Regions from separate parts of the Priestia flexa genome, predicted to be linked through region 2. Evidence: riboswitches for the same ligand, from Rfam matches in the RefSeq annotation. Region 2 holds a riboswitch; the other holds the start of a gene.
The links. Region 2 has a riboswitch for glycine ahead of gcvT (glycine cleavage system aminomethyltransferase GcvT). Riboswitches for the same ligand answer to the same signal wherever they lie in the genome.
Positions count from the first base shown of each region.

Region 1: linked by a shared signal. The riboswitch ahead of LZP85_RS06855 (ACT domain-containing protein) and the one ahead of gcvT (glycine cleavage system aminomethyltransferase GcvT) in region 2 are both predicted to bind glycine.

Region 1 covers NZ_CP090431.1:1,338,270-1,350,298, forward strand. Annotated here, with positions in the region: gene LZP85_RS06805 (Cof-type HAD-IIB family hydrolase) at 1-389, opposite strand, end outside; gene LZP85_RS06810 (DUF4825 domain-containing protein) at 554-1,114, opposite strand; gene LZP85_RS06815 (YetF domain-containing protein) at 1,385-2,080, opposite strand; gene LZP85_RS06820 (LOG family protein) at 2,187-2,771, opposite strand; gene aspA (aspartate ammonia-lyase) at 3,075-4,505, shown strand; gene LZP85_RS06830 (NAD-dependent malic enzyme) at 4,567-5,895, shown strand; gene LZP85_RS06835 (PH domain-containing protein) at 6,329-6,811, shown strand; gene LZP85_RS06840 (PH domain-containing protein) at 6,804-8,204, shown strand; gene LZP85_RS06845 (cysteine-rich CWC family protein) at 8,208-8,393, shown strand; gene LZP85_RS06850 (PFL family protein) at 8,416-9,777, opposite strand; gene LZP85_RS06855 (ACT domain-containing protein) at 9,792-10,064, opposite strand; glycine riboswitch at 10,155-10,230, opposite strand; partial or broken gene LZP85_RS06860 (carboxypeptidase) at 10,555-10,686, opposite strand; gene LZP85_RS06865 (cold-shock protein) at 11,045-11,245, opposite strand; partial or broken gene LZP85_RS06870 (DUF3898 domain-containing protein) at 11,427-11,972, opposite strand.
Region 2 covers NZ_CP090431.1:2,934,785-2,946,813, reverse strand. Annotated here, with positions in the region: gene comGF (competence type IV pilus minor pilin ComGF) at 1-389, shown strand, start outside; gene comGG (competence type IV pilus minor pilin ComGG) at 352-771, shown strand; gene LZP85_RS15150 (cupin domain-containing protein) at 822-1,448, opposite strand; gene LZP85_RS15145 (YqzE family protein) at 1,594-1,785, shown strand; gene LZP85_RS15140 (YqhG family protein) at 1,823-2,644, opposite strand; gene LZP85_RS15135 (DEAD/DEAH box helicase) at 2,631-4,307, opposite strand; glycine riboswitch at 4,494-4,582, shown strand; glycine riboswitch at 4,586-4,667, shown strand; gene gcvT (glycine cleavage system aminomethyltransferase GcvT) at 4,774-5,862, shown strand; gene gcvPA (aminomethyl-transferring glycine dehydrogenase subunit GcvPA) at 5,894-7,240, shown strand; gene gcvPB (aminomethyl-transferring glycine dehydrogenase subunit GcvPB) at 7,233-8,696, shown strand; gene LZP85_RS15115 (rhodanese-like domain-containing protein) at 8,737-9,111, opposite strand; gene LZP85_RS15110 (lipoate--protein ligase family protein) at 9,336-10,169, shown strand; gene LZP85_RS15105 (vitamin B12-dependent ribonucleotide reductase) at 10,445-12,029, shown strand, end outside.

The sequences.
Region 1 (12,029 bases), 1.6 Mb from region 2:
ATATTGCTTTCGATATCCGTAAATTCGTTTTCTACTTCCGTAATAATTTCATCTCCTACATAGGTATGAATCAATACGTTTTCTTGTTTACTCAATGCATCTAATTGATGAACGGTTTCAGGTGATAATGTACTACTAAACAATTCTTCCTTAGTACGCCAATCAATAATTTTTGCTCCGTTAAAGGAGAGGATAAAGCTTCCGTAATCAGCTAGTCGAAGCTCTTCAGCAATATGAACCATGCCATAGGTTGGTCTACCGGAGGCTAGCACAACTTTTACTCCGGCTTCTTGCGCATCCATTAAAGCTTGCTTTGTACGGGGAGAGATTGTATGGTCATCTCGTAAAAGAGTATCATCTAAATCTAGTACAATCATTTTATAGGCCATTTTAATAATTCCTTTCTATGACAATATGTTCATATCGTACTACAAAAGAACAGGTAGTTCAATTTTTGTTCAAGTTACGTGAAAGGAAGTTTCCTAGATCACACACGTAAGGTCGAAAAGGCATATAAAAGCGAAGCAGCTAAAAGATGCTTCGCACAGAGTGATTAGTCTAGTTCTGTAATTGGGTGACGACGAAAAAACTCATTTATTTTATACTCATTGTCATTGTTTTCAACGTTAACGTTTTGAATACCCTTTGAAGCATTTGGTGTAAGCGGATGTCGATAGAATGCTTCTAGTTCTGCACGTGTAATCGTAATGCTTTGAGGAACAACGGTATGAACGTTAAAGTGGACAGAATCAGCATGGTCAATCAACCCAAGCAGTATGGTAGCGTTGTTGAATACGCGTTTTTTAGTAAAATCCGCCGACCAATTGTGTTCAAACTGCCTGCTCGTTTCGGTCGATGCTTGTGTATAATCAACTGAAATATAGGAAGGAGATTTTTTGGTTTGCAACGTTACGTTATGAACATTTTCATGTCCAGGAAGCTCATTAATAACAGAAATAGCATCACGTTGATCTTCATTATATGAATAGTGGTTAGCCTTTAATTTTTCAGCTTCAATCGAATCATTCTTTTGAGAAGCATCATTTATAGCTTGGCATCCAACTAATAGCGTGATAAAAACAAAAAAACAACATAAAAAAGCAGAGTAGCGCATGATAAGTCTCCATTCTTTTCTTGAAAATAACATTGTAATTATATACATCATAAGGATAATTTTACAATAGCTGATAAGAAAAATAATCTAAACCAGAACTTTGTTTACATTGGGAAGTAGAGCGCTTGGGATTATGACCACCTTTTCTAGCTAACAATACATCGAATACTGTAAAAGTTCCTGCTCCAGCAATAAATCCCAGAGCAGTCGAGAAAATACCGCTTTTATTGATAGACTCTTGCAAAAATTCACAGGAAGCAGCAGAAATTGTTACGTCGTTTGTTCTTTTTCATACAAATCAATATAGATAAAGCCACTACGGTCAATTTGACCAAGCATAACATCAGAAATGCTGGCGATATTACGAATAGAAAGCTGTTGGTGCACCCAGTCGAGTGTAAAAGAGGACGCAGTTAATTCTTTTTCAACTAGCTTTCCATCTTTAATGAGAAGCCGAGGTAGTCCACTGCGGCTTTTAACAATGCTCATTGCTTCCATGGTGACAGCTTGGTGGCTTGGTTTTAACTGCACGCTAAAGCCACCGTTTTGTTCAATAAGGACCGTTTCTACATCTTGAAAAGAAAAGATACTTTGAAGCCTAAGCTGACTAGCAAGCTCTTCGACATTTAGGCGTGCCTTTCTTAAATTTTGTTCAAGAATTCGCCCGTTTTCCATTAAGATAATGGGCTCACCATTGTTTAATAGCCGAAATTTATCAAATTTCATTGAAAGGTAAGAAAATAAAATTTCAAGGACGAGAATGATGACCAAAGCTGGTATATAGTTAGTAAAAGGTTGGTTATGGTCAACCGCGCCCTTAGCAGCAATGGATCCAATGGTGATTCCCACAACAAAGTCGCTGAAGTTCATCTTGGATAGCTCTCTTTTTCCCATAATTCTAGTTAAGATAAGCAGAGAAAAATAAGCTAATATTCCTCGTAACAGCAAATCAAAAAGGTGCTCCATGACACCATCTCCCTATTCTCTCTTTTTTTAGAGAATGTCCAAAGTGAATAGAAAATATGTAGAAGAGAAATAAAAAAAGAGTACAGTAGCGTACTCTTTTTTTGATTTAAGAAGAAGTGTTGTTCCATTTTGTGTAACGAGTGGAAGGAGGAGTGAAGTTCATCATTGATGAAATTAACGATTGCGGGCTGCTTGAAATATTGATAAGCTGAATGGCTGATTCTTGTGAAAAGCCCTCTGTTACAGCATGTTCAACCATACTCATTAACGCATTATAATATCCATTAACATTGAGTAATCCAACTGGTTTTTTGTGAATTCCAATCTGTGCCCAACAAAGTGCTTCAAACAATTCTTCAAACGTACCGAACCCTCCTGGAAGAGCGATGTAGCCGTCAGATAAATCGTGCATGGTGGCTTTTCTCTCATGCATGCTGCTTACTTCAATTAATTCCGTGAGGGCGGTATGAACAATTTCACCGCTAAATAGCCCTTTTGGCATAATGCCAACTACGTGACCACCATGCTTTAACATTTCATTGGCTACTTCACCCATCAGGCCCATTTTTGAGCCACCGTAAATTAATTTATAATCGTGTTGAGCCATATACGCTCCAAGTTCTACGGCAGCGTTTCTATAGTGAGGATGAACACCAGAATTAGATCCAGCAAATACACAAATGGCTTTCATATACAGGTCCTCCTTTTCACAGCGTATAGTAATAACATTTCGTTTATTTATGATAAAACCCTTTTTTATGATAAAAAATAATCGCTTAATAGAAATGAGAACAGGTGTTTTTGTTTTGATACTAAAAAAAGTAAAACCTCTTTTGGAGTTACCTTGATTATTAGTATAATTTTCTTTATAATCAAAGCGTATATTAAGTGTTTAATAGAAGGCGTCATACAGCGTAGTACGCTAGTTAAAACAAAAAAGCTGAGAATTAAGCACGCTCACATAAAGATTAACTAATAGAAAGTAGGTCGCAGTATGGCGAAAAAGGAACAGCAAAGTCGTATTGAAAAAGATTTTCTTGGCGAAAAAGAACTTCCAAAAGACGTATATTACGGTGTCCAAACAATGCGCGCAGTTGAAAACTTTCCAATCACTGGATACAAAGTGAACAAAGAGATGATTCGTGCTCTTGCGATGATCAAAAAAGCAGCTGCTATGGCGAATATGGATACAAAACGATTATACGATGGTATTGGAAGCGCTATCGTACAGGCGGCTGACGAAGTGATTGCAGGTCAATGGCATGAGTATTTCATTGTAGATCCCATTCAAGGTGGAGCGGGTACGTCAATGAATATGAATATGAACGAAATTATTGCAAACCGAGCGCTAGAACTAATGGGTTATGAAAAAGGTGATTATGTAAAGCTTAGTCCGAACAGTCATGTAAACATGTCACAATCTACGAATGACGTGTTCCCGACGGCTATTCATTTATCAACATTGCGCCTATTAGATGATTTATTAGCAACAATGGACAAGATGGTTGAAGTATTTAAAAAGAAAGCGAAGCAGTTTGATCCAATTATTAAAATGGGAAGAACACATCTTCAAGATGCAGTACCTATTCGTTTAGGACAAGAATTTGCTGCATATAGCCGTGTTTTAGAGCGAGATATTAAACGTATAAGCCAGTCTCGCCAACACTTATATGAAGTGAATATGGGAGCAACAGCGGTAGGAACAGGTTTAAATGCTGATCCGAAATATATTGAGAACGTTGTGAAATATCTAGCAGAAATTAGTGGACTACCATTATATGGCGCTGAGCACCTTGTGGATGCAACGCAAAATACAGACGCTTATACCGAAGTATCTGCTGCTTTAAAAGTGTGTATGATGAATATGTCTAAAATTGCAAACGACTTACGCTTAATGGCTTCAGGTCCACGGGCAGGCTTAGCAGAAATTAGCCTTCCTGCTCGTCAGCCGGGATCTTCTATTATGCCTGGAAAAGTAAATCCAGTAATGCCAGAGCTGATTAACCAAGTAGCATTCCAAGTTATTGGAAATGATAATACCATTTGCTTAGCTTCAGAAGCAGGACAGCTTGAGTTAAACGTAATGGAGCCTGTGCTTGTCTTTAACCTACTGCAGTCTATTAGCATTATGAACAACGGTTTTGACGCGTTTACAAAATATTGCTTAGAAGGTATTGAAGCAAACGAAGAACGGTTGAAAGAATATGTAGAGAAAAGCGTAGGCGTCATTACTGCAGTTAACCCACATTTAGGTTATGAAGTTGTTTCTCGTATTGCCAGAGAAGCCATTATGACAGGGAAATCTGTACGGGAACTTTGCTTACAACATGACGTATTGACAGAAGAAGAGCTAGATTTAATCTTAAATCCTTATGAAATGACAAATCCAGGTATTGCAGGTAACTCACTTTTTGATCGTCAATAATCGTTAGACAAGTAGACAGACTGATAATTAACACTAAAATGATAAAAATGGAGGAGTCAACATGAGCAATATTATCCGTACTTTAATGATTCAAACACCAAGCGTACCAGGAAATCTAGGACGAGTAGCTACGGCAATTGGTCGCGTAGGTGGCGATATTGGCGAGGTTGAAACAGTTAAGGTAGGCCATAACTATACGCGAAGAAGTATTACTGTACAGGTTGAGAGCGAAGAGCAGCTAGAAGAATTACTAGATGCAGTTCGTAGCTTGGACGGAATTACGCTACACACAGTTTCAGATGAAGTTTTACACGCTCACGAAGGCGGGAAAATTCAAATGAAAAGTAAAATGAAAATTGAAACGTTAGCGGATTTACGACGCGTGTATACACCAGGTGTAGCTAACGTATGTATGGCGATTAAAGAACAGCCGGAAAAAGCAAAAATTTATACAAGCATTAGCAACACTGTAGCTGTTGTAACAGATGGAACAGCAATCTTAGGTTTAGGTAATATTGGACCAGTAGCTGGTATGCCTGTTATGGAAGGTAAAGCAGCTCTTTTTGATCAGCTTACTAATATTAATGCTATTCCTATCTTATTAGATGTAAATAGTCCCGAAGAAATTATTCAAACAGTTAAAAATATTTCACCAGGATTTGGTGGTATCTTGCTTGAAGATATTGGTTCTCCACACTGTTTTGAAGTGGAAGAGCGCTTAAAGAAAGAACTAGACATTCCTGTTATGCATGACGATCAGCATGGAACGGCCGTAGTTACGTTAGCTGCAGCTATCTCAGCTTGTCGCAGTGCAGGTGTTAACTTAAAACAAGCTCGCGTTGGTCAAATTGGCCTTGGGGCAGCTGGTATTGCCATATGCCGCATGCTAATGGCATATGGTGTCGAAAGCGTAGTTGGCGCTGATAAATCTGAAGAAGCAAAAGATCGTCTTCGCTCTTATGGAGGCGAAACAGTTGATAGCTTAGAAGAGCTAATGGAGCAAAGTGATATTGTTATTGCAACAACTGGTGTACCAGGACTTATTAAAAAAGAATGGGTACAAAAGGGACAAATTGTTTTGGCTCTATCAAATCCAAAACCTGAAATCGAACAAGAAGATGCGTTAGAAGCTGGTGCAATTTATGCAACAGATGGACGCTCTGTAAACAATGTATTAGGATTCCCAGGTATTTTCCGTGGCGTACTAAACGCTGGTGTTCGTGATATTACTCACAAAATGCTAGTTGCAGCTGCAGAAGCGATTGCAAATTCAACAAAGCCAGGGGATCTAGTGCCTCATCCGCTAAATGTTAATGTACATGAAGCTGTTGCTGAAGCAGTAGAGCGCGCAGCAGTACAAAGTGACGTAAAAAAGAACGTTTATCAATAATGAATAAAAAGAGGCTGGGACATAAGTAATTCAGTCAATGATAAACCTGAACGATTGAGAGTTCCTCACTTTTAATCGTTCAGGTTTTTTGTTGATTGGGAAAACCTAGTTTGGAAACAGGGTGGAATGGAGCGTAGGGCACTCGACTCCTGCGGGAAATAGAGGGAAAACGGAGATCCCGCAGCATAGCGAGGAAGCTCAGGTTCCTCCCCGCGGAAAGCGAGTGGCCGTAGCGCAATGGAACGAACATGTTGTGACAATGTAAGGAGGTGAGAAAAGGGAGTGTTCGTCTTGTTGAAAATTTGTTTTGGTATGTCCTACTCTCTTTTTGTATACAAATTAGAAAAAATATGAAAAAATACATATTATTGAAACTTTTTGGGCAGCTCAAGCGTATAAGAAGAAAGAATACATGAATTGAGAGGATATACATATGGAAATTACACATTTACAGGGGAAGCTACCTTCCGAAGCAAAAAGCGCAATGAGAATTCAAGCGCTATTGCCACATATATTGTGGTTAGCAGGAACGATTGGTTATTATGTTCTTGTCTATTTTTTTAATTGGTGGATCTGGATTTTTTGGGTTTCTGGAGCTCTGCTAATCGTTAGCTTTATTGTTTATGTTGTCATCGCTCCGAGCATTTACATGAAAGTGTATTCGTATCAACTAACAGAGACGCATATCGAAGTACAAAAAGGTTTGTTTATCTGGAATCATACAAAAGTGCCGATTGTGAAGGTTCAACATGTGGAAACATCAACGGGGCCAATTTTGCGTAAATACGGTCTGGCTTCAATTAATGTTGTAACAGCTGCAGGATTTCTTGAATTTCCGGCACTACAATCAGAAGACGCAAATAATTTACGCGAAACAATCGCAAAGATGGCAGAGGTGAAGGACGAATATGAATAAAAAGCTGCACCCACTTGCCGTTATTGTTCAAGCTGCAAAGTACATAAAAGACAATATTTTACCATTTGCATTTTTAATCATTCTTCAGCGAGATAAAGTACTGACATACTGGTGGGTTGGTTTAATTATTATAGGTATCAGCTTGTTTTTTGCATTTGTTAAATGGCAAACATTTCGCTACGAAGTTACAGAAAAAGAAATTCGAATTAAAAAAGGAGTCTTTAAAAAAGAAAATAGTTTTATCCAACGAACGCGTATTCAATCGATTCAAATTGATCAGCCTTTTCTATTTCGCCTAGTTAAACTGGCACGGCTTCGTATTGAAACAGCAGGTGGAACAGGAATGGGTGCAGAAGTCGATTTACCAGGTGTTTTAATGAAAGACGCCCATGAGTTAAAAACAATGCTGCAAGCAGGGGAGTCTTTTTCAGTAGAAGAGAGTCCTGAAAGAAAACAAATCATTAAAACATTAAAGGTGCCTACCAGTCGCTTAGTGATTGCTGCTGCGCTATCGGCGAACTTTGGCTATATCTTTGCTGGACTAGGTGTACTATACGAATACGTGGATGACTTAATCAACCCGTGGATTCAAGATGCTTATGAACAGATTGTTACGCAGTCTATATTAGCTATTATCATATTAGTATTTTTTATTTTATGCATAGCATATATACTTTCTATTATCTTGTACGTAATCCGCTTTGGTAATTTTATGGTGGAGCGCTATGAAAAGCACCTTCAAGTTCAATACGGGCTATTAAACAAAAGCTCGCTTACGATTCCTTTTGAAAAAATTAAGGCGGTTACAGTTGAAGAAGGTTTGCTTCAGCGTTTATTTGGTTGGGGAGCCATTTCGTTAAAAGTCGTAACTTCTGATTTAGAGCAAAAAGTGTATTTACACCCATTTTTAAAACAAAAGGAAATAACGGAGGTTTTTTCAGAGTATCTTCCTACTTATCGTTATCTTGAGTTTAAGCCAAACGTAGTGCGCAATTATGTATGGTATAAGCTATCATATGTCTTCATTACAGCTTGTATTGCAGCAGTAGCAATCAGCTTTTGGAAAGTTCAGCTTGTGTGGGGAGTGGTTGTCATCTTGTTAGCTACTTCGTTGTTAACATGGTTTGGATATCACCAAGGAGGCGTAGCGATGACCCATGAATTTTTAAGTGTTCGATCGCAGTTTATTACTCGAAAAACAACGGTTATGCAGCGCAGAAAGATTCAGGATGTAAAAGTGAAAGCAAGCAGCAGGTTTTGGGAAAAAGGATGTCGTCATCTTATTGTATCAACAATGGGTCTTGGTTCTTCCTACGGAGTTGGCTATTTACCGGAGCGCATATGGAAGCCAATCTTTGATAAAGCTACACATTGGGATGTAAAGAAAGAGTGAGTTATGATTAACAGAACCTGTCCACTGTGTGGAAAAAAGAATGGATGTCAGTATGTTTTAAAAGAAGAAGAGTTTACTTGCTGGTGCGCAGAAGAAGAGTTTCCAGATGCGTTAAAAGCAAAATCTAGTCATTCTTGCATTTGCAAATCTTGTCTGCAAGCATATAAAGAGAGTCAGCGTGAAGAGTAATGATTACGCTGACTCTTTTTACTTAATTAATCAATGCTTGTAGGGGAGCAGGAATTCGTCCACCGCGATTTACTAATCGCTCAGAGCTATAAGGGTTAACACCCATGACTGGAGCTCGTCCTAGAAGACCACCGAATTCTACCATTTCACCTTCATTTTTACCGGGAACAGGGATAACGCGTACTGCGGTTGTTTTTTTGTTAATCATTCCAATTGCCGCTTCATCAGCAATCATTCCTGAAAGCGTAGCAGGACTAACATCTCCTGTTAAAGCAATCATATCTAAACCAACAGAACATACGCAGGTCATCGCTTCAAGTTTTGATAGATTTAGAGAACCGTCGGTAATTCCTTTAATCATCCCGTTATCTTCACTGACCGGAATAAAAGCCCCACTTAGACCACCAACGTAAGAGCTAGCCATTGCGCCTCCTTTTTTCACAGCATCGTTCATAAGTGCTAACGCAGCAATTGTACCATGAGTACCCACACGTTCTAACCCAATTTCTTCTAAAATTTCAGCAACGCTGTCGTTAATAGCATTAGTAGGAGCCAGTGATAAATCCATGATGCCAAAGGGAACGTTTAGTCGTTCAGCCACTACGCGTCCAATTAACTCACCAGCGCGCGTAATTTTAAATACCGTCTTTTTAATTACTTCAGATACCTCACCTAAATCAGCATTAGGATGACGTTTTAGTGCATTTAAAACAACACCAGGGCCACTAACACCTACGTTTAAGACCACTTCACCTTCACCTGAGCCGTGAAAAGCCCCGGCCATAAACGGATTATCTTCAACAGGGTTACAGAACACAACCAGCTTGGCGCAAGCAATGCCATCACGATCTTTTGTACGCTTAGCCGCTTCTTTAATAATAACGCCGAGCTGTTTTACAGCATCCATATTAATACCGGTACGAGTGGTGGCTACTGAGATTGAAGAACAAACGCGTTCTGTTACGCTAAGGGCTTCAGGTAACGCGTCTAGCAACGTTTGATCACTCTTTGAAATTCCTTTATGAATAAGAGCTGAGAAGCCTCCGATAAAATCGACACCAACCTGCTGTGCAGCACGGTCTAATGTTTTAGCGAGCGTGATTGTTTGTTCAACCGTTGCATGACCTAAAATCTCTGCGATAGGAGTAATTGAAATACGCTTATTTACAATTGGAATTCCATATTCTTTTTCAACCTGTTCAGCAGTTTCTTTTAATTCACCTGCATATGAAACAATTTTGTTGTAGACATTTTGATTCATTGTTTCAAAGTTAGAATCAGCACAGTCTCTTAAACTGATACCCATTGTTACTGTACGGATATCGAGGTTCTCCATTTGAACCATTCGGATGGTTTCCATCATTTCTGTTAAAGCAATACTCATATTTATTCCTCCTTTTATACGCGATGCATAGCTTGAAACGTTTCTTCAAGCTGCACGTGAATTTTTAAACCAAGCTCTTCGCTAACGTTATTTAAAGAATGTTGTAGCGAGTTTAGTTCAATAGCTGATACATCGACAATCATCATCATCGTAAAGAAATCTTGTAATATTGTCTGACTAATATCGAGGATGTTAACACCTTGATTTGATAAGACAGTTGTGACGCTTGAAATAATCCCTACTTGATCTTGTCCAATTACGCTAACCACAGCGCGCTTTTGTTGCATAATAATCACCTCAAAAATAATATAGAAAATAAAAAAAGAGATTGGAAGAATCCAATCTCGAATAGGTCATCGAATAACATACGTATGTATCGTTACTCTTCTGTCCTTTTGCCTGAGATTGTGAATCCTTCGGCGCCACCTAAGCGGTCTCTCCAGAAGCTGCTCCTGTTGTAGTGTTATCCACAACAATCATTGCTTGGGGAATATTCAATTTAACATTGGCTCAAAAACCAATAGAAAAATCATATCAACAAAAGAAAAGATAGTCAATGTTTTTTGAACATTTCTATTGTTTCATCATGTTTACTTAGAATGGGAGAGTGTTTTGTGCTATATCACACTTAAAAATAGAGCAATAGAAGCAAAAGGTGAGAGGAGAGGTAGGAGCTAAGGCTTTTCATCAATAGTTCAGCAAAGGGAAAAGGGTACAATTGTTATAAATAGAAAAAAAGGAAAGCGCCTATCAGTCGCTTTCCTGTGATAATCTTTATTACTCGTCTTCTCCAGAAGGGCGAGTTGTTTGGGTGGCAAGCGTGTCCCAAAAGCTTGTATCTGCATTTTCTATTGAGCCATCTGAAATAGCTCTTACAGTTGAGTCTAAAGTAGTGATTGTTTGTTTAATGTGCCATTAGTTAAAAAAGGCATGAGTTTAAAATACTGTATTTTGAGAATATTTAAAGTAGAATGTAAACAAATTATTGTAACTGTACAAATAAGTGAAAGTTAAGACGAGGAGAAAGAGGGAGAGGGCGGATACCGCAGTGGATGGCTAGTTACTGATTATCATGAGATGTGTAATAAAAAATTAGGTATTATAAGAATACTATGCTATACTAAGTTTACCATTTTCTTTACCAGTTACTATCTGTGTTTTGATGTTCCCTATTCATTCGTGAGTAGGGTTTTTATTATGTCCAAATTTCAATGTAAATTAAAAACAGACTCTACAAGTAGAGTCTGTACATAGATGTCCGTATTAATTACGCTTTTTGAACGTTAGTAGCTTGAGGTCCACGTTGACCTTGCTCTACTTCAAAAGTTACAGCTTGACCTTCATCTAAAGATTTGAAACCTTCGCTTTGGATTGCTGAGAAATGTACGAATACATCGTCTCCGTTTTCGCGCTCGATGAATCCAAAACCTTTTTCTGCGTTAAACCATTTTACTTTACCTTGTTCCATTGTTGTTGCCTCCTCGTGTGCTTTGCACACATTGTGTTACTATTCTTGCTCAAATCTTCAGACGAAAGTTGTTAACTTGTCAATCCTTACCGAACAAAAATAATTCTTCTTAAGAATAACAGAAACAGTTCAGTATTGCAAGTAAAGTAAAAAATAGATGCGTCCGTTTATTATTTTTGGCTCATTCTTCCCATTTTTTACTGCTGATTTTCTCAATAATCCCGTGCAAATCCCCAGGCTTATGAAACTCAATTGGAGACGCGCCTTTTTCAAACAAAATCGATTCTGCTTCAATTAACGCCACGTAGCGTCCGTTCACTTTCGCTAAGTGAATATTTTCCCCGAAATCCGCTAACAGTCCTTTAATCTCCGTTTCGCCAAGCTTCATTTTAAGCTCGGCATCAGGCGTATGCTCGACGATATGAGCAGCAGCTTCCATAACTTGATGGGTATCCAAACGTTCTTGAAGCTCATGCTTTTCACTTGTTGCCCACAGTTCCATGTCCGACTCAAACTGTTCAAGTTCTACGCTTTCTGCTTCAAACGTTTCGCTGACGTGTTCACGCACCATATCCATCACTTGTGTTTTCATAATCTCAGGCATCGGCTCGTTGTAGTCAATAAATTTCAAGAAGTCTTCAAAGTAACGAGCGTGAGACGCTTGGTGGATGACAAGTTCGCTTTCTTCGACCATGCCTTCTTCAGGCATGTATGGGTATTGAATAGATAAGCCTTAGAGCCACAAGGGATTGATGCGTTAAGGTTTTAAATGGTCACTACTTTG
Region 2 (12,029 bases):
TTAGTTTAACGATTTTCTTTGTAATAGTATCTTTTATTCCGCCTGTCTTGTCATTGGCTAACCAAAAATATGCCCCTGATGACCTAGCAACAGAAATGGAATGGGAAATCTTTATTCAGCAGTTAACAAAGGAGTATCGAAGAGCGCATCATGTTAGCGTTAACGAAAGAATTTTATCATTACGAATAGATGGAGAGCCTTTAGTTACGTATGAACCTTTTAATGATAAGGTTCGGCGTAGGGTTGACCAGAGTGGTCATGAAGTTGTCTTGCAGTTTGTGAAGTTAATTGAGTACAAATACGAAAGCAATCTGCTTCATATTAAGGTGGTATATAAACACGGTGAAATTCATGAAACAACGATTAAAACATTTATGGATGTTGAATAAAGATAGGAAAGCGTACCAAGCGGGTTTTGCGCTTCCCTTTGTACTAGCCTTTAGTGCGCTATTTTTATTTTTACTATCCCACCAGTTGGTGTATTTTGTAACGAAAAGTACGTTTTACGCCGAAGTAAATCAGCGCTATGAATTAGACTATTTACTGCAAAAAGGAGTTCGAGATTTACAAGCAGACGTTCAAACAAATAATTTTTCACAAGAAAGCGATGGGGTACTAACTTATGATTCAGGAACCGTTAAGTACCAAATACTAAGGCAGACAGAGGATAGTGTGACTATTCACGTTCGCTGCGCTACAAAAGAAGAAAGACAGCTTATTCATACAATTACTTTTCAGCGAGAAAGCGGTAAGGTAATTGCCTGGGTTTAGAGATAGAGCAAAAGACCTTGAGTTTATGAAGAAATCAAGGTCTTTTGTTGTTAATCATCAATTTCAACATCTTTATCATTAATTTTGATTTTTACATGATAATGTTCTACATTACGCTTTGAATGGTTAGTGAAAGGAGGTCCAATCACAACCGTTTCATCAATGGGTTCCAATGCTTGTTTAATTTGGCTTTCGTTGACATTATAAGCTTTTTGAAACACTTCAGGAGGTGTTAAGCGAAGGATGTCTGAACCTTCTGCTGATTCAAACTGGTCGTTATTAAAGAAAAGGTGAAGGTGCGCTTCTTCTGTTAATGGTTCAATCCAGTGCCACCAACCCATTGGGATAAATGCTACATTTCCTTTTTTAATACGATACGTATGCAGGGTGCTCGTATCGGGATCTATAATTGATACCTCGACTTCTCCAGAAATCACCACATCTAACTCCCAAGCATTTGGGTGCCAATGAGGTTCTCTCATATAGCCTTTAGTTAAATATAAGTCTACAAAAGCTCCACCAATCATGGCAGGGAGCTGTGTAGATGTTACTTGATACGCAATGTTGTTGGTGTTTCGTTTAAATAATACGCTGTTTTGGTAGTTAAACGATAAGTTTGGTGTACCAGACGTCTTCTTAATATTCGAATTATCAGGAACAAATCCAGAATGACTCATAGTTGTTTCAACCTCTTTCTTACAAAATAATATAACGTATCATATTATTAGTCAGGAAAGAATGTGTTACATCATCACAAAGTTTTCTTGCTTTTGATTAATAGCTTTTCAGCGAGGATATACTAGTTCGTGAGGAGATGATGATGTGAAAACAAACGACTACGTGAAGTACGTAACGCAGCAGCTTGTTCAATATATGGATCAACCGAAAGAAATTCGTAAAACCAAACGAATTGAAAAGAAAAAGACACGAGATCCGTTTTTTAATAGGTGGTTTGGAATGATTCCTCTTTCATTTCAAATCTGGTATCGAAATACGAAAAAAGGTAAAAAGTAGCCTGCGCTCTTTTTACCTTTTTTATTTATAGAATGTTTTATACGAAATGACGTGAAAGGTGATGATTAACAGTTTGTTCAGACAAGTAAAACAATCCGCCGTTTACAATTTTCGTTAAAATAACAGGCTCATATAAATCTTGTAAAGCCTGTTTTTCTGTCGTATAGCTTTCGGGTAGCTCTTCCATATTCTCATAGAAATGATCTAAAAGTGCAAGGTCTTCATACCATCTTTCTTGCGCTTTTTTTGCCCAATCCATCGGCTGCTTTGAAATGTGATCTTCCACATAAGCTGATAATCTTGAAATTCCGCTTTTGGGGCGAATAATTGGTGATAGCGTAAAGCAATAATCAGGAATCTTTGACGTGAAGTTTTGTTTGGACATCATCAGCTGAAAGTTATCAAGAATCGCTCCCGTAATTAAATTTAACCCAAGCGATAGTAATTCATCTTTTTTTCGGTCACACTTATACGACACCTTCATATTTAAAGCAAGCCAAGGCTGAAGTGAACGCTGCGATTGTGAGTGAGAATGCATTTTTTCATATAAGTGAACGAATCCTCCAAATTTTTGGGCTGATCCAAAAATTTGATGTAAACGCGGTGAGCCAAAGTGAATTTTTTCGCCTTGTACAGATGAATCATCATAAGTTGGATCGGTGATAAACGTAAGTGAAGCAGGATTAGGTTCCCCGCCTGTTTTTTCAATATAATGCCAATAAAAAGGTCGGTTCATAAGCTCTTTATCCATTTCAATAGTAAGCTGAACCTTCAAATAAGATGGGTTGTCTTCTGTCAAGTCACAGTTATGTGCCGTGAAATATTTTTTGAGAAATTGATGAATGTCAGTTTGCTGCATGCTGTTCACCTTCTTCATCTTCGTGATATTCAATAATGGATGTAAGATTGTTCATCTTAATTTTCATTTCTCCTTCACTTCGTGAATGAAGAAGAATATCTTGAATGTGATCTTCAATGTTATCAATTTCTAGTTTGGTTAAAATTTCATCGAGCTCACCAACAACACGCTCAAATAAATTTATTTTTTCATAAAGTAGCTTTAAAATATGTTCTTCGACTGTATTCTCAATTGCTAGATTATAAATGTGCACATCATGCTGTTGACCCAGTCTATGAACGCGTCCAATTCGTTGCTCTAATCTCATTGGGTTCCAAGGTAGGTCGTAGTTAATGATATGGTGACAGAATTGAAGGTTAATTCCTTCACCTCCAGCTTCCGTTGCGATAAAAACTTGAGCATGGCTTTCAAAAAGCTGCTTCATCCAGTCTTTTTTTCCACGCTTAAATCCACCCCTAAACGGAACAGATGTAATACCGTGTTGTTTTAAATACCACTGTAAATAAAGCTGAGTTGCTCGATATTCCGTAAAAATGATGACTTTATCATTAATCTGTTGAATTAATTCAATTACCTTTTCTGCTTTCGCATTTTGAGGAACGGTTTGTACTTTTTCAAGGAGTGGTTTAAGCATCTGAGTAGCTTTTTCACTGTTTTCGTCCTCTTGGCGTTCAAGCATGCTTTTTAAGGTCATAAATACTGCTTCGCGACTGCTACAAGCTTCGCGCTGCAATGTTAAAATTGCAAAGGAACTGCTGGGTAAATTTGAATGTTGCTTAAATGAAGTGATTTGATCATACAACTCTCGTTCTTCAGATGAAAACTCAACAGGAACGGTTTGAACAATTCGTTTTGTCCATTCAATACCTGTGTCTTGCCTGCGGTTTCGAATCATCACTTTGTTAACGAGTTCCTTTAAATACTCATCATTTTGAACAGAACGTTTCTTAGCAGAAAATAAATCAGCAAAATAATCTTTGTTTCCTAGGTGGCCTGGTTTTAATAACGAAACTAAGTTGAAAATCTCTTCTACTCGATTTTGAATTGGTGTCGCTGTTAATAATAAGCAAAACTTTTTCTTTAAGCTTTGAACAAACTCATAGTTTTTTGTTTTATTATTTTTTAGTTTATGAGCTTCATCAATGATGATAAGGTCATAATCTTGTTCTAATACAATTTCGCGATGAGGAGAGCGCTTGGCTGTATCAATGGATGATACTACTACGTCGCATTGCTCCCACACGTATGTTTTCTTTTGTGGAACAGCAGGAATAAAAAATTTATGGTTAAGTTCCATTGCCCATTGGGATACAAGTGATGCTGGTACAAGAATAAGGGCTTTTTTCACAAGACCACGAATCATATATTCTTTTAAAATGAGTCCTGCTTCAATTGTCTTTCCAAGCCCCACTTCGTCAGCTAAAATCGCTTTTCCATTCATTTCTTCTACCACTTTTTTAGCTACTTCTAACTGGTGTGGATGCGGGGTTAGGTCTGTTAAATGGCGAGGTGCTTGCAGGCCTTCAAATTCAGTAATTAACGTGTGCTCCTCGATTTCATATGCTAATTTATACATTTCCCAATCAGACCAAGAGCCGTCTTGCTCAAGTTTACTTAAAAAAGTAGATTCCCATGCTTCATCTTTCTTCATACTGATGTTCATCGTTAGTTTTGCTCCTTTCTGAAAGTTTTTATTGAACTGCTGAACAGAATCATGTAGGATAAAAATATATTTTAGAAAATTTAAAATAGAAAATAGATTGTCACTAAATGAACTATTTTGTTATTGATGTGTGTAAGTAATAGTTTCTTAGTAGTATGCCCAAAATTACAAACTTTATAGAGGCGAATGATGACAAGGGGAGAGACTGCTTTAAAGTGGCGCCGAAGGAGCAAACAACATGTGAATCTCTCAGGCAAAAAGACTCTTGTTGGACGCAACTCTGGAGAGCGTCTATTTCGAATAGACCACCCACGAGGCAAACCTATTTAACGGGTAAACTTTCAGGTGAAAAGGACAGAGACTTCCTGCTATACAGCAGGGAGTTCTCTGTCCTTTTTTATGTGTAAAAAAGATACGATGATTCCCCGAAACCAAAGCAAATGGCCTTATATGAGGAGGATGTTAAATGACTGAGCTAAACAAAACACCACTTTACGATGTCTATCAACAGTACGGTGGAAAGATTATTGATTTTGGAGGTTGGGCTCTTCCAGTTCAATTCTCATCTATTAAAGAAGAACATCATGCGGTTCGTACAAAAGCTGGCCTGTTCGATGTTTCTCACATGGGAGAGTTTGATGTAAAAGGGACAAATAGCTTGGCATTTTTACAAAAAGTTATGACGAATGATGTTTCAGTATTACGTCCAGGTAAAGCACTATATACCGCGATGTGCTATGAAGATGGGGGCACAGTGGATGATCTCCTTGTTTATCAAAAAGGAGAAGATGACTACCTGCTTGTTGTAAACGCAGCAAATATTGAAAAAGACTTCGAATGGCTACAGCAGCATAAGCCAGAGAGTATTGAGCTTGTAAATCGTTCAAGTGAGTTTGCTTTACTAGCTTTGCAAGGTCCAGCTGCACAAGGTGTTTTACAGAAATTAACAGATGAATCATTATCTGACTTGAAACCATTTACATTTAAAGATGATGTAGAAGTAGCAGGTGTGAGAGCGCTTGTTTCACGTACAGGTTATACAGGCGAGGATGGTTTTGAACTGTACTGTTCTGCATCAGATGTAGTAACGCTTTGGACTGAGCTTTTAAAAAATGAAGAGGTAGTTCCGTGTGGATTAGGAGCACGAGATACGCTTCGTTTTGAAGCAACTTTAGCTTTATATGGTCAAGAGCTTTCAAAAGATATTACGCCAATTGAAGCACGTATCGGATTCGCAGTGAAAACGGATAAAGAAGATTTTATCGGCAAAGAGGTATTAAAGCGTCAGCGTGAAGAAGGACCAAACCGCAAGCTTGTTGGGCTTGAAATGATTGATAAAGGAATTCCACGACATGGATATGAAGTGTTTAGTGAGGAAGAAGAGATTGGCTTTGTTACAACAGGCACACAATCGCCAACTTTAAATAAAAACATTGGTCTTGCACTTATCGATGCTAAACATGCTGAGCTAGGTACAGAAGTGTATGTGCAAGTGCGAAAAAGACGTTTAAAAGCAAAAGTCGTGAAGACACCTTTTTATAAGCGTTCAAAATAATGTTGGGTAATTAAAGAGAGGGGACAAAAGAATGGTACATCGTTATTTACCAATGACATCAGAAGATCAGCAGCAAATGTTAAAGGCAATTGGCGTGTCTTCAGTGGATGAGTTGTTTTCAGATATCCCAGAAAGCGTTCGTTTCCAAGGGGAATACAATATAAAAAAAGCGGCATCAGAATCTGAGTTAGTAAAAGAGTTAACAAACTTAGCTACTAAAAATAAGAACGTAAAGGAATACGCTTCATTTTTAGGAGCAGGTGTTTATGATCACTATATGCCAATTATTGTTGATCACGTTATTTCGCGTTCAGAGTTTTACACAGCTTATACACCATATCAGCCTGAAATTTCGCAAGGAGAGCTGCAGGCTATCTTTGAATTTCAAACGATGATTTGTGAGCTAACAGGAATGGATGTTGCCAATTCATCCATGTACGATGGTGGTACAGCACTTGCTGAGGCAGCCATGTTAAGTGCAGGTCAAACGAGAAAGAAAAAAGTGTTAGTTTCAGAAACAGTTCACCCTGAATCACGAGCTGTGTTAGAAACGTACGCAGCAGGTCAGTACATTGAAGTAGTAGAAGTACCAAGCAAAGACGGCGTAACGGATCTGACGGTGCTGAAGGAGCGCATGGATGATGATGTAGCGGCTGTCATCGTTCAGTATCCAAACTTCTTTGGTCAAGTAGAACCTTTAAGAGAAATTGAAGCCATTGCTCATCAAGGAAAAGGAATGTTTGTTGTATCAAGCAATCCACTATCTCTTGGATTGTTAACTCCTCCGGGTCAGTTTGGTGCTGATATTGTTGTAGGAGATGCACAACCTTTTGGTATTCCAACACAGTTCGGTGGTCCTCACTGCGGCTACTTTGCTACAACGACAAAGTTAATGCGTAAAATTCCAGGACGCTTAGTTGGTCAAACGATTGATGAAAATGGTAAGCGCGGCTTTGTCTTAACGCTTCAAGCACGTGAGCAACATATTCGCCGTGATAAAGCAACTTCAAACATTTGTTCAAATCAAGCGTTAAATGCACTTGCAGCTTCAGTAGCGATGACTGCCTTAGGAAAGCAAGGGGTAAAGGAAATGGCTACGCAAAATTTATCAAAAACGCATTATGCATATAACGCATTAAAAGCAAGCGAAGTAGATGTTGTTTTTAATGGGTCATTTTTCAATGAGTTGGTTGTAAAACTACCTCAACCCAGTAAGGAAGTAAATCAAAAGTTATTAGCGAAGCATATCATTGGTGGCTATGATTTAGGCCGAGACTATCATGAGCTTAAGGATCACATGCTACTTGCTTTTACTGAACTCCGTACAAAAGAAGAAATCGACCAACTTGTGAAGGAATTGGGGGATCTTTATGCATAATCAACATCAATCGCTTATTTTTGAAATGAGTAAAGAAGGACGCGTTGGCTATTCATTACCAGAACTAGACGTGCCGGAAGTAACCAGTACAGAAGTGTTGCCAGCAGAATATGTACGTACCGAAGCACCAGAACTTCCAGAAGTATCTGAGCTAGACATTATGCGTCACTATACTGCTCTTTCAAAACGTAACCATGGAGTAGACTCTGGCTTTTATCCGCTTGGTTCTTGTACAATGAAATATAATCCAAAAATTAATGAATATACAGCTCGTATTCCAGGCTTCGCTAATATTCATCCACTTCAGGATGAAGAAACGGTTCAAGGTGCTCTTGAGCTCATGTATGATTTGCAGGAGCACTTAACAGAGATTACAGGCATGGATGAAGTTACGCTTCAGCCAGCAGCAGGTGCTCATGGTGAGTGGACGGGGTTAATGATGATTCGTGCCTATCATGAAGCAAACGGTGATACGAAGCGTACGAAAGTAATCGTTCCTGATTCAGCTCATGGTACAAATCCAGCCTCGGCAACAGTAGCTGGATTTGAAACAGTTACTGTAAAATCTAATGAGCATGGTTTGGTAGACTTAGATGATCTTCGTAAAGTAGTAAACGAAGAAACAGCAGCTCTTATGTTAACAAACCCAAATACGTTAGGTCTTTTTGAAGAAGATATTTTGGAAATGGCAGAAATCGTTCATGCAGCTGGTGGTAAGCTTTATTATGACGGAGCGAACTTAAATGCTGTATTAAGTAAAGCACGACCAGGCGATATGGGCTTTGACGTTGTACATTTAAACCTTCATAAAACATTCACAGGTCCACACGGTGGTGGTGGTCCAGGTTCTGGTCCAGTTGGTGTAAAAGCAGATTTAATTCCATTTTTACCAAAACCGGTACTAGTCAAAACGGAAAGCGGCTTTACTTTCGACTACAATCGCCCACAGTCCATTGGCCGAGTTAAACCGTTTTACGGCAACTTTGGTATTAACGTACGTGCTTATACGTACATCCGCTCTATGGGTCCAGATGGTTTAAAAGCGGTAACGGAAAATGCGGTATTAAACGCAAACTACATGATGAGACGATTGTCAGAGCATTATGATTTACCGTTTGATCGTCATTGTAAGCATGAATTTGTTTTATCAGGGAAGCGGCAAAAGAAACTCGGTGTTCGCACGCTGGATATTGCGAAGCGACTGCTTGATTTTGGGTATCATCCACCGACAATTTACTTCCCTCTTATTGTCGAAGAGTGCATGATGATTGAACCAACTGAAACGGAATCAAAAGAGACGCTTGATGCGTTTATTGATGCAATGATTCAAATTGCAAAAGAAGTGGAAGAAAATCCGGAAATCGTTCAAGAAGCACCTCATACGACGGTTGTGAAGCGATTGGATGAAACGCTTGCAGCAAGAAAGCCTGTACTTCGCTATCAAAAAGAAAGTTAAAAAACAGCCCCTTCATCTAAGAAGGGGCTGTTTTTGTGGTTTATTTTTTTGTTTTAATTTTGCCGTTCCAAGCTTTGAATCCGCCTTTTAGGTCATGAATCTCTTTCACACCATGCTTGCGCAAGAGCTGAGCAGCACGACCAGTTCGCATGCCACTTTGGCAGTAAATATAAACAGGTTGATCAGTACGGAACTCCTTTATACGCATACGGAACTGTGAAAGAGGAATATTTCTTGCTCCTAAAATATGTCCGTTTTCAAATTCATTTGGTTCGCGAATATCAACTAGCTGTGCTTTACGATAACCGCTGCGGAATTCTTCTTCCGTTAACGTTTTCATAATGCGACGTTGGTAAAAAAACATTACGACAGAATAAATAATAATTGCCGCAAGTACAATGATTAGTGCCCACATGTTGTTTCTTCCTTTCTTCGACAAAATACATAGTCTTATTATATAAGTGAATGAAATTAGAAGTAAAGGGATTCTTCTTGAAGTCACGATAGTTTTTACGAAAGAAAAGTAAAAAATTACTGCTTCACTTTTCTTTTCCTTCTGCTTATCTTTTGGTAGACTAAAAAACGGATTAAGTTTATTACATATGTAAATGTCTACTATACTAGTTAGGGATGAGAAAAATGAAGCAAAAATGGAGATTCATTGATTCAAAAGAACGTTCGCCATATTACAATATGGCACTTGATGAAGCGCTTTTAGAGTGGCATAGCACTGGTCAAATACCACCAACGATTCGATTTTACGGCTGGAATCCTCCAACATTATCAATTGGTTACTTTCAAAAAGCTGAAAAAGAAATCAATTTTGAACAGGTAGATAAATTAGGATTAGGATTTGTGCGTCGACCAACAGGGGGACGAGGCGTTTTGCACGACGAGGAGCTTACTTACAGCGTCATTGTATCGGAAGACTATCCAAACATGCCTAAGACGGTGACAGAGGCGTATCGTGTCATTTCAGAAGGGTTATTAGAGGGATTTCGTTCGCTGGGTCTGGAAGCATATTTTGCAATCCCTCGCACAGAAGAAGAAAAAAATAGTTTGAAAAATCCACGTTCATCTGTTTGTTTTGATGCACCTTCATGGTATGAGCTTGTGGTAGAAGGGCGTAAAATTGCTGGAAGTGCACAAACGCGTCAAAAAGGTGTAATTTTACAGCACGGTTCTATTTTATTAGAGATTGACGAAGATAAATTATTTAGCGTATTTAATTATCCAAATGATCGTGTGAAAGAGCGAATGCAGCGTGCGTTTCGTTCAAAAGCTGTTGCAATCAATGCTATTGCAGGCCGTAAAATCCAAATGGAAGAAGCGAAGGAAGCATTTTATAAAGGCTTTGCTAGCGCTTTAGATATTGACTTAGAACCTTATGAATTAACAGAACAAGAAGAGCGTTACGTAGAAGAATTAGCACAAAAGAAATATGCTTCTGTTGAATGGAATTTTAGAAGATAACGATTGCTTAGGAGCACACTATTTAAGCTGTGCCCCTAAGTATTTTATCTAGCTGAAGAAAGTAATTGATGTAAAAGTCAAATACTTTTTTTAATGTAAAAAAAATATTTTTCTTGACATCTATCTATATGTAGGTGCTTGGGTTTTGGTTGAATACTACATGTTGAATTTGTCCAATCTGTGTGGTAAGTTATTGATAGTTGAAATTTTGCTTTTTTCCAAAATAAGGTAAATGATTGGTGAAATAGAGCACGATTGGTAAGGGAGTTGTCAGAATGACTGTTATAGTTAATCAAAAAGTAAATATGAATATTGAAAAGCTTAATCAAGATATTGAACGCTTTCCACAAGTACACCCAATTACACCAGATATGAAAATTACTCATAAAGGTGTATCTCGACTCGTAATGTTAGACCGTTATGCGTTTAAAGATACGGAAAAACTTACGTTATCAAAAGGAGACTTTGTTGTTTTAACCGTAAAGGAAGACCCTAAGTTTCCAGCTCGAGGACTTGGCTATGTGGAAAGCATTAATTTTGACCAAAAGATGGCAGTCGTAAAGGTTGAAGATGAGTTTCGCGGAGCGTTAGCACCTGAAGAAGCAGAAAGTGGACTTATTACTCGTTCATTAGACGTAATTGAAAAACCACTTGAAATCTTCTATGAGCAAATTGCAAAGCGTAACGCTACTGGGTTAGCTTCCGCTGAACAAACGGAAGAGAAGCGAAACGAATGGTTTGAAAAATTCTATCAAGAGCTTGTTCAAATGAACTTTGTACCAGCTGGACGCGTTCTGTACGGAGCGGGAGCTGAAACGGATGTTACATACTTTAACTGCTATGTAATGCCGTACGTAAAAGATTCTCGCGAAGGAATCTCCGAACACCGTAAGCAAGTCATGGAAATCATGAGCCGAGGTGGAGGAGTTGGAACAAACGGTTCAACCCTGCGTCCACGCAACACACTAGCGCGTGGTGTAAACGGTAAATCATCAGGATCTGTCTCTTGGCTAGATGATATTGCGAAACTTACGCACCTTGTTGAGCAAGGCGGTTCTCGTCGCGGTGCTCAAATGATTATGTTAGCGGATTGGCATCCAGATATTGTTGAGTTTATTATCTCTAAAATGCAAAATCCACGCATTTTACGATTCTTAATTGAAAACACAAATGATGAAATGATTAAAAAACATGCCCAAGATAAGCTGAAATTTACGCCGCTTACGGAATCTGAAAAAGACATGTACCAAGGAATTATCAATTATAAGCAAATTCCAGGTCTTGGTGGATTCAGCGAGAAAATTATTGCAGATGCTGAAGAAAAGCTACAAACTGGTGGAACGTACAGCGTTCATAATTCTGAATTCTTAACAGGAGCAAACATTTCTGTTTGTTTAACAAAAGAGTTTATGGATGCAGTTGAAAACGACGGTGAATACGAGCTTCGCTTCCCAGATGTAGAAAGCTATTCGAAAGAAGAAATGGCACACTACAACGAAAACTGGCATGAGGTAGGAGATGTTCGCGAGTGGGAAAAACAAGGTAATAAGGTTCGTACGTATCGTAAAATTCGTGCAAAAGAGCTTTGGAACTTAGTTAATATTTGCGCAACGTACTCAGCAGAGCCTGGTATCTTCTTCTTTGATAATGCAAACGACATGACAAATGCACAAGCATACGGTCAGCATGTTGTGGCAACAAATCCATGTGGAGAACAACCACTTGCACCGTTTTCAGTTTGTAATTTAGCAGCTGTAAATTTAGCGCAAATGGCAGATAAAGAAAAGAAAACAGTAGACTTTGAAAAACTTCGTCAAACGGTTGAAACGGGTGTGCGCATGCAGGATAACGTTATTGATG